Regions from separate parts of the Phyllobacterium sp. UNC302MFCol5.2 genome, predicted to be linked through region 2. Evidence: riboswitches for the same ligand, from Rfam matches in the RefSeq annotation. Region 2 holds a riboswitch; the other holds the start of a gene.
The links. A riboswitch is a leader RNA that binds a small molecule or an ion and turns the genes downstream of it on or off. The one in region 2 is predicted to bind glycine.

Region 1 (5,119 bases), on a different contig from region 2:
ACCGCCCATGGCGATATCGAGCGTCATCGCATTTTCGAAAGCGGCAAACGAGGCAACCGCGCGCGGCAAGACGGTTTCGTCGTCCTGTTCGTAGTAGCGACGAGCGAGATCGACGACGAGATGGCCGGCCTCGACGAAGAGGCGGCGGCGGTCCGCATGGGTGGCAAGCGTCGAACCATTGCCGGGCAGCGACAGGCCCAGCGCCTCGGTGAGGCAGTTCATCGAATTGGCGGTGAACATGCCGGAGCACGAACCGCAGGTCGGGCAGGCCGAGCGCTCGATGACCTGGACTTCCTCGTCGGAAATGCGCTCGTCGGCCGCCGCTACCATCGCATCGACGAGATCGAGCTTCTTTTCCTTGTCTCCCCAGACGACCTTGCCGGCTTCCATCGGGCCGCCGGAAACAAAGACGACCGGTATGTTGAGGCGCAGTGCGGCCATCAGCATGCCGGGGGTGATCTTGTCGCAATTGGAGATGCATACCATCGCATCGGCGCAATGGGCGTTGACCATATATTCGACGCTGTCGGCGATGATCTCGCGCGAAGGCAGCGAATAGAGCATGCCGTCATGGCCCATGGCGATGCCGTCATCGACAGCGATCGTATTGAATTCCTTGGCGACGCCGCCCGCACTTTCGATCTCGCGCGCAACGAGCTGGCCGAGATCCTTGAGATGGACGTGGCCGGGAACGAACTGTGTAAAGGAATTGACCACTGCAATAATCGGCTTGCCGAAATCCTCGTCCTTCATTCCGGTCGCGCGCCAGAGCCCGCGGGCACCAGCCATGTTGCGGCCATGTGTGGTTGTGCGTGAACGATACGGAGGCATTTGGGATCATCCTGATGGTCGTGGTCGAAAAAGCATCTCTACAGACAAACAGAGCCAATGGCAAAATGGCGTTTGTTTCCTGCGGGGCGTGCAAATTGTTGCATTTATTTCATAGTGGACTTCATCTCTGCCCGAAACGGGACGTAATGTCTCGGGGCTTGCGTTCAAAACGCCGTGAAAGTCATCGTCGTCAAGGAACGGGCAATTCCCGGAATTCCGAGCACGTTGTCGTTGATGAACTTGCCGACGTCCTTGTCCTCGGCGATGTAGATCTTTGCCAGGAGGTCATAATCGCCGCTTGTCGAATAAAGCTCCGATACGATTTCACGCTCGTAGAGGGCAGCTGCGACCTCATAGGTCTTGCCGGGGAAGCACTGCAGCTGCAGGAAGACGGGTTTCATTTATCTGCTCCGGTGGTCTGAACTGGTGCAATCAACATAATGGGTCCGGCCTTCGTTAGCCAGTTGTTCTCTTCTCACGGTTGCGATATAAGCAGCCCGTTCGCACAGGCTATCTGGGAGAGACCGGTAAAACCGGCGCCGATGGAGCAACCGCCCCGGAAACTCTCAGGCAAAAGGACCAGACTAGCGTCGGACATCTGGAGAGTGGCGTGGCTTCGAAGGCTTCGCCCACCGAAGGAGAAAGCCCTGACCGGCGCAAACCGGTAACGCAGCCGAGACAAGGGATGGCAAACATCCGGCAGGTGCGTAAGGGCCAAACTCTCAGGTCCCGTGACAGATGGGGTTTCGTGCCGCTCGCGGCGAAGCTGGAACCATTTGTGCTGAAGGACTAACTGCCATGACCTCGATCGCCATTATCGGCGCTGGTATTACCGGCGTCACCACCGCCTATGCGCTTGCCCGCCAGGGGCACACCGTTACCGTTTTCGACCGCAACCGATACGCCGCGATGGAGACGTCGTTTGCCAATGGCGGCCAGCTTTCGGCGTCGAACGCCGAAGTCTGGAACAGTTGGGGCACGGTGCTCAAGGGCATGAAGTGGATGCTGCGCAAGGATGCGCCGCTGCTCATGAATCCAAAGCCATCGTGGCACAAATATTCGTGGATGGCGGAGTTCGTCATGAACATTCCGCACTATGAGAAGAACACGATAGCGACAACCAGGCTCGCCATCGAGGCGCGCAAGCGCATGTTCGAAATCGCTGCCGAAGAGAAGATCGATTTCGATCTCGAGAAGCGCGGCATCCTGCATATCTATCGTTCGAAGTATGGTTACGACCATGCCGTCAAGGTCAACAAGCTGCTCGAAGCAGGGGGCCTAGACCGCCGCTCGGTCACGAACGACGAAATTCACCACATCGAACCAGCGCTCGACGGCACGTTCTATGGCGGCTTTTTCACGCCCTCGGATTCGACGGGCGACATCCACAAGTTCACCCGGGGCCTTGCCGAAGCATCGACGCGCCGTGGCGTTCGCTTCGTAGGCGACGCCAATGTGCAGACGCTGAGGCATGAGAAGGATGGCATCGTTGTTGCCTGGAACAGCGCCTCACAGGCGCTTTCGCCGGTCGAGAGCGAGCGCTTCGATGCGATCGTCATCTGTGCCGGCATTGCCAGCCGCAAATTTGCTGCGCAGCTTGGCGACAGGGTCAACATCTATCCGGTCAAGGGATACTCGATCACCATCAACCTCGGTGACGAGGCAAGCCGTACGGCAGCGCCGTGGGTAAGTTTGCTCGATGACGATGCCAAGATCGTCACCAGCCGCCTCGGCGCGGGACGGCTGCGTGTCGCCGGCACCGCCGAGTACAATGGCGAAAACCGTGACATCCGCCATGACCGCGTCAAGCCGTTGGTCGATTGGAGCCGCGATCTCTTCCCGGACATGGATACGTCGAATGTGGTGCCGTGGGCCGGCCTTCGCCCGATGATGCCGAACATGCTGCCGCGCGTCGGCAGCGGCAAGCGGCCGGGTGTCTTCTACAATACGGGGCATGGCCATCTCGGCTGGACACTGTCGGCCGCAACCGCGGAGATCGTTGCCTGTCATATCAGAGCGGCGATGCCGGCGGAAAAAGCGGGGCAATCGGAGTGGCTGGCCGCCGCGGAATAATTGAACTGGAGAAGCGCCGGCCTGACCGGCGCTTCGTCGTTTCAAGCCGGTCTGTTGCATTGCTCTAACAAAAAGTGATCCGCACCCGGCAGAGTTCTGTGGCGATATGGCCACAAGAAAACCCCTAGGCGCCCAGAGCGTGGTCTTAGCGGGTTGGCCCACCCTGACCGGCATGTTATCAATTTCTTAAGCTCGGGAGAGGATTTTTAACAATCCGTGGGGATGTGTCTCCATGCCTGCGGGCGTAATGTGTGTCATTTTTTGAGTAAGGATTTTGCTGGTTGATGGAATTGAGGCGCCCACAGGCCAAGCTTTTCGGCGCCGCTTTGCTGGCCTTCACCGCGCTTGTTTCGCCGGCGCAGGCGTTTGACCTCTTCGGCATTCATCTTTGGGGTGAGCGCAAGACCGATGATGCGGATGCCGTCATTGCCGACCCGCACCGCTACAGCGTCGAAAATGCGCAAGGCGAGGACAAGGCGACAACCAAGCTCGTCGCGGGGGCATCGAGCCTTGTCGAGGATGAGGACAAGCCTGCCTCCGGCGCGGCGGGCCTGATCGCCAAGGCACGGGGAGACTACCGCCGCATTCTGGGCGCGCTTTATGCCGATGGCCGCTATGGCGGCACGATCAGCATCAAGATCGACGGCCGGGAGGCCGCGGATATTCCGCCGGATGCCGATTTGCCCAATCCTTCCACTGTCGTGATCGCCGTCGATCCCGGACCGCAATTTCTGTTTGCATCGACGCGCATAAAGAATATGGCGCCGCTGCCTATAGACCCTAAGGACGTCGTGGACAGGCCCGAAGATCAAGGCTTCGCACCCGGCGATGTTGCGACATCGACGGCGATCCTCAAGGCCGAACGCCTTGCCGTTGACGCATGGCGCGAACAGGGCCACCCCAAGGCCCGGATCGTATCGCGCGACGTCGTCGCCAATCACGATGACAACAGGATCGATGCCACCATTGATGTCGAGCCCGATCGCCGGGCCGCCTTCGGTCCTGTGACCGTGAGGGGTACCGAACGGATGGATCCGGAGTTCGTGGCCTTCATCACCGGATTGCAGCCGGGGGTGGAGTATGATCCGGACGAAATCGAGCGCGCCAAGAAGCGGCTCTCCCGTCTTGAAGTGTTCCGCTCCGCCCGCATTGAAGAAGCCGACGCGATCACACCGAACGGGCTGCTGCCGATCACCGTCGCCGTGCAGGAACAGAAGCTGCGTCGGTTCGGCCTCGGCGGCAGCTATTCGACGCTCGACGGCGCCGGTTTCGAGGCCTATTGGCTGCACCGCAATCTCTTCGGTCACGCCGAACGATTGCGCTTCGATGCGAAGATTGGCGGCATTGGTGGCCAGTCGTTCAATCCGCAGGACTATAATTATCTTCTTGGCGTGACTTTCACCAAGCCGGGCGTTTTCAATCCGGATACTGATTTCGTCACGTCGCTCATAGGCGAGCGCCAGGTTCTCGATGCCTATACGCAGACGTCGATTACGGCGCAGGGCGGGTTCACGCGGATTTTCTCCGATGAACTGACCGGCAAGATCATGGCCAACGTCGCGAAATCGCGTTTCGACGACGATTTTTTCGGCAAGCGTGATTTTCTGACGGCGGGCTTTATCGGTGGGCTCACCTATGACAGCCGTGACAACAAGGTCGATCCTTCGAAGGGATATTACCTCGAAGGCCTGATCACGCCCTTCTACGAGTTCGAGTACGGCAATTTCGCCAGCAAGTTCACCGCTGAAGGCCGCACCTATTACAGTTTCGATGCCGACAAGCGCTTCATTTTGGCCGGACGTTTGAAGCTCGGCAGCATTGTCGGAGCCGACATCGCCGAATTGCCGCCAGACCAATTGTTCTTTGCCGGCGGCGGCGGCTCGATTCGCGGCTATGCCTATCGCAACGTCGGCGTGAACGTGACACGCGACGGCGAGGATTTCGTCATTGGCGGGCGTTCGCTCGTCGAAAGCTCGGTCGAAGCGCGGGTACGCATGACCGATACGATCGGTGTCGTCGGCTTCGTCGATGCGGGCTATGTCGGCGAACAGTCCTATCCGGACTTTTCCGAACAGCTCCGCGTCGGCGTTGGCGCAGGCCTGCGCTACAATACCGGCCTTGGACCGATCCGCCTCGACTTCGCGGTACCGCTCGACCGCACCCACGACGACCCCGATTTTGCTCTCTATGTTGGCATAGGACAAGCGTTTTGACC
Region 2 (5,119 bases):
CACCATGCAGTTCCGCCTTGGCCTTCAGGTCGTCGAGGTCGATGTCGCCCGCTTCCTCGCAGGCGACGACAACAACGCGCATTCCCGCCATATGGGCGCTGGCGGGATTGGTGCCATGCGCCGATTCCGGAATGAGGCATATGTCGCGATGCGCATCGCCGCGATCGAGATGATAACGGCGAATGGCAAGGAGACCGGCATATTCGCCCTGACTGCCAGCATTCGGCTGCAGGGACACCGCATCGAAGCCCGTGATTTCCGCGAGCCATGTTTCGAGGTCAGCCGTGAGCGCCTTATAGCCGAGCGCGTGATCGGCCGGGGCAAACGGGTGAACATTGGCGACGCTTTGCCAGCTCACAGGTAGCATCTCGGCCGCCGCATTCAGCTTCATCGTGCAGGAGCCGAGCGGGATCATGGCCCGGTCGAGCGCAAGATCCTTGTCGGCGAGGCGACGCAGGAACCGCATCATCTCCGTCTCGGAGCGCTGCTGATGGAACACCTCCTGGGTCATGAACCCCTCTGCGCGGCGTTCGCCCGGCAGGCGTGTGTCCGTATCATCAGGCAAGATCGCGCCGAACAGGGCGGCGAGAGCCTGCAAATCCGCCTCGGTCGTGGTTTCGTCAAGCGTGAGGCCAAGCCGATTTTCATCGATGATCCGAAGCAGGCGTCCATCCTTTTCCGCAGTGGCGGCAATCTCCCCCGCCCTGCCCGGCACATCGACGGTAAGCGTGTCGAAGAAGCGCTTGCCGGCAAGCCCGATGCCTGCGGCCTCCAAAGCAGCGGCAAGGCGGACCGCCTGGCTGTGTACGCGCGAAGCAATCGCCTGCAGCCCCTGTGGTCCATGCCAAATGGCGAAGGAAACGGCCATGTTCGCCAGCAATGCCTGCGCCGTGCAGATGTTCGAAGTCGCCTTGTCGCGGCGGATGTGCTGTTCGCGGGTTTGCAGGGCAAGCCGGTAACCAGGGCGGCCCTTGCTGTCCACGGACTGGCCGACCAGCCTGCCCGGAATAAGACGCGTAAGTGCGTCCGCTACGGCGAGATAGGCGGCGTGCGGACCACCATAACCGACGGGCACGCCGAAGCGTTGCATCGATCCCGCGGCAATATCGGCGCCGAGCGATGCCGGAGGGGCGGTGATCGTCAACGCCAAAGGATCAGCGACCGCTATCACCAGAGCGCCGGATGCCTTTGCGTCCCGAATGGCGGTGGAATGATCCCTGTAGACGCCATATGTATCCGGCCATGGAACGATGATTGCTGCGACTTCAGCGTTGATCGCGCCGCCGTTGACGCTCATCCCGAGTGGCTCGGCGCGGGTGCGAACCACGTCGAGAATCTGGGGATGCACATCACCGGCCAGAACAACGCGGGTACGCTTCTCACGATGATGCCGGTAGGCGATGCCGACCGCCTCTGCCACGGCCGTCGCCTCGTCAAGCAAGGACGCCGACGCGACCGGCAAGCCGGTCAATTCGGTCACGAGGGTCTGGAAATGGAATAGAAGCTCCAGCCTGCCCTGACTTATTTCTGATTGGTACGGCGTATAGGCCGTGTACCAGGCAGGATTCTCGAAAAGGTTGCGCTGGATAACGGCGGGCACATGCGTCCCGTGATAGCCTTGCCCGATGAAGCTCTTGTGGGTCTTGTTCTGCGCCATCTTTGCCGAGAGTTCGGCGAGCGCTTCGGCCTCATTCACTGCTTCGGGAATGTCGAGGGGACGCTCGAGCCGGATGGATTTCGGTACCGCCTGGGAGATGAGCGTTTCGAGGGAGGGAATGCCAACTGCCGCAAGCATGGCACGCGAGCCCTGAAGGCTTGGCCCGATGTGGCGGTCGGTGAACGGAAAGATGCCCTTGTTCTGCATGATAATCAGCCGATAATTGCTTTGTAGCCGGCTTCGTCGAGAAGGCCGGTCAATTGGTTGGTATCCGCAAGCTTCATTTTCCACAGCCAGCCATCGCCGGCCGCCGAAGAATTGACCAGGGCTGGGTCGCTGGCTGCCGCCTCATTGACCTCTGTCACTTCGCCGTCGACCGGCGCGTAGACGTCCGAAGCGGCCTTGACCGACTCGACGACGACGGCAGCATCGCCCTTTGCAAGCGTTTGCCCGACTTCCGGCAATTGCACGAAAACGAGATCGCCCAACTGGTCCTGCGCATGGTCGGTAATGCCGACTGTCGCAATCCCGTCTTCAACGCGCAGCCATTCATGATCTTCAGTGAAATAAGTGACAGCCATTTCAATTATCCTTTGTGGTAACGATGGGTAACGAAGGGAAGCGGGTGGACATGGAGCGCGATGCGGCTGCCGCGTATCTCGGCAAATATCTGTGAGCCAGTCGGCGCGAGCGCCTTCTCGACATAGCCGATGGCAACCGGGTGGCCCGCCGATGGACCAAATCCACCGGAGGTAACGATCCCGACAGGGTTGCCGCCGGCATCGACAAGCGTCACACCGGATCTGACAGGTTGGCGCCCCTCGGGCTTCAGGCCAACGCGCTTGCGCCCTGACCCGGCGGCGAGCTTGGCCTGTAGCGCTGTAGCGCCAATAAAGCCGCCCTCACCACGAACTTGCTTCGATATGGCCCAGGTGAGCCCCGCATCGACCGGATCGATCTCCGGCGTAATGTCCTGGCCATGCAGGCAAAGGCCAGCCTCGAGCCGCAGGCTGTCGCGCGCGGCGAGCCCAATCCATGTCACGCGGTCGTCCGCGAGAAGCTTGGCGACGAGTGCGCGGGCGTCCGCTTCCGGAAGGCCGATCTCAAAACCATCTTCGCCCGTATAACCCGAGCGGCTCATGAACCAGCCAGGCTGAGGCTCGTACCCGTGCATGAACTCAAGATCGGTGCCAGCAATGCTTGCCTTCTGCAAAACATCTGCCGCCTGCGGGCCCTGAATTGCCAGAAACACGCGGTCAAGGGCATCGATGCTGGCTTTGAAATCCTTGGCGAGGTCGCGCAGATGCGCCTCATCCGCGGCGGCATTGCCGGCATTGGCGACAACCATGAAGCGTTCGTCGCCGAGCCGCGTGACGATCAGGTCGTCGATAATCCCAGCCTGTTCATTGAGAAAGAAAGTATATTTTGACTGACCGGTCGCGAGCGAGCCCGCGTAGAGCGGACAGGCACGGGACAGGAGCGCCGCGGCACCCTTCCCGGCGATCTCGAAAAGCTGCATATGCGAGATATCGAACAAGCCCGCCTTTTCGCGCGTATGCAGATGTTCCTTCATTACGCCGAGCGGATAGGTGATCGGCATCGACCAGCCGGCAAAGCCGCCGAAGCGCGCATTTGCCGCTTCGTGCAGGTCGCCAAGTGGCAGCGATTTCAGTTCGTCGGTTTCAGGATTGACTTCAGCGCCCATTTTTACTCCAGAGACATGCAAAGACCTCCGCCACAGCGACGGAATGATGCTTTACCCCTCTGTCGGAAGCCTGAGAGACTCGCTCGCGGCGCCTTGGCACCGGCTGAACTTACACCTTCGGCGCGGGGTCTCCCCCGACTTTCCAGAGTTGCCTTATCGGCTTGCGGTTCCTGGTACCTGAGAGATTTCGGGCGATTTCCCCTTCGGTGGACCGGCGCACTCGCACACTGGCCACTCTCCCGCAAGCTGACAGGGCCTTGCCTTCTCGCAAATCACAAGGCCCTCGACGTTCCGAACATATCGCACCGCACATGGCCTGTCATCGCTCTAAAAGCAATTTTGACGCTTTACGGACAGAATTTGTCTGTAGGAGAACATTCTGCTTGGCCATGGCTTGACCAAGCTGGCCTCCCCGACTCTTTTACCGCTCAGGAAATAAAGGCCAGAATTCGAAGAAGGCCGCCGCTGAAAGTGGCTTTGATTGTCGATGCATACATGGCCCCTTCCTAGGTACGAGCGTACGAGCAGAATGCCGAGGCCAACAGAGTGCTGCGCCAGCTGAGGGCGCACTGGCGATCAATCAAAACATGCCCTTGCAACGCTGGGTAGGCGCCTTGCAGTTGCGGCCCGTGCGGAAAATATCGAGGTTCTAGGCCCGCTGCGCCACGAGTTCTGACTGCTTACCGCGCGGGCGCACAAGGGCCATGACGCCGAGGCTTTGGCCCTTTCCCCGAACCGCATGAGTACCGAGATTGTTGCTGCGAATACCGTCGGGCAGCGTCAGCCGCGCGGCAAGATCGCTTGAGATCAGCACCGGCGTGTTCAAACTGCGGCAAAGCTGTTCGAGCCGTGCCGTCGTGTTTACCGTATCGCCGAAATAGGTGATCTTGTGATGGTCCACCCCGATCTCGGCAGTAACCACCGGCCCACCATGCAAGGCGGCGCGCAGACGCGGCACGCGGCCGAATTCACTCAGCCACTTTTCCGAGTTTGACTCGATCACATCGATGATGTCGAAGAGACATGCGACGCAATCGGCATTGCGCAGGCCCCGCTGCATAGGCCAGGTAATGATCGCAGCATCGCCGACGTAGTCGTCGATGGTCCCGTTGTGCCGCCGGACGGGTCCGGCAAACGCGGCAAAGAGCGCGCCGAGGAACTGCTGCGCCCGCAGATCGCCGAACTCTTCGGCAAAGGTCGTCGAACCGACCAAATCGACGAAGAGAAAGATGCGCTCCTCCTCGATCGGTTTGCGATAGCGCCCGATCAGGAGGTTGGCAAAGATGTCGCGCCCGAGAAGCTCGCGTACACGCGAAACAAAGCTCAGGACCGCCAGAATGACAAGCGTGTAGATCCATATGCTTGTCGGCAGGATTGCCTCCTGCCACCAGGCACCGGGTATAAAGCCGAGGGCCCAGAGCAGGGTGCCGCAAACGAAGTAGCCCATACCAATGAGCAGGTAATTGGCAAGGAGCGAGCAAAAGATATAGCTCGGGGTCGGTAGTGCATTGATCCGATCGAAAAGTCGGGGGAACAGGTTTCCCCGTTCGAAGAGCAGCGGCGGAATGCAAAGGAACAGGGCGAAGACCGCGCCAATCGCCGATATTTTTCCGTTGTAGAAGTAGCCGTAGAACACGCCGCTGGCTGCTGCGGCCAGAAGACTGAAGATCCAAAAAACGATCGAATTTCTGCTCATTGCTCTTTCCATGGCCAAGATCATCATCGATAGGCCGTTGTCGTCGCTCGATCGATCTTGC

Region 1: another riboswitch for glycine. It lies ahead of BR48_RS0107790 (D-amino acid dehydrogenase); the one in region 2 lies ahead of gcvT (glycine cleavage system aminomethyltransferase GcvT).

The regions. Positions count from the first base shown of each region.
Region 1 is NZ_JMLL01000010.1:1,205,791-1,210,909, reverse strand. It holds gene ilvD (dihydroxy-acid dehydratase) at 1-831, opposite strand, end outside; gene BR48_RS0107800 (Lrp/AsnC ligand binding domain-containing protein) at 996-1,232, opposite strand; glycine riboswitch at 1,337-1,423, shown strand; gene BR48_RS0107790 (D-amino acid dehydrogenase) at 1,630-2,904, shown strand; gene BR48_RS0107785 (autotransporter assembly complex family protein) at 3,189-5,117, shown strand; gene BR48_RS0107780 (translocation/assembly module TamB domain-containing protein) at 5,114-5,119, shown strand, end outside.
Region 2 is NZ_JMLL01000015.1:203,570-208,688, forward strand. It holds gene gcvP (aminomethyl-transferring glycine dehydrogenase) at 1-1,864, opposite strand, end outside; gene gcvH (glycine cleavage system protein GcvH) at 1,870-2,238, opposite strand; gene gcvT (glycine cleavage system aminomethyltransferase GcvT) at 2,244-3,362, opposite strand; glycine riboswitch at 3,517-3,614, opposite strand; gene BR48_RS25120 (adenylate/guanylate cyclase domain-containing protein) at 4,012-5,058, opposite strand.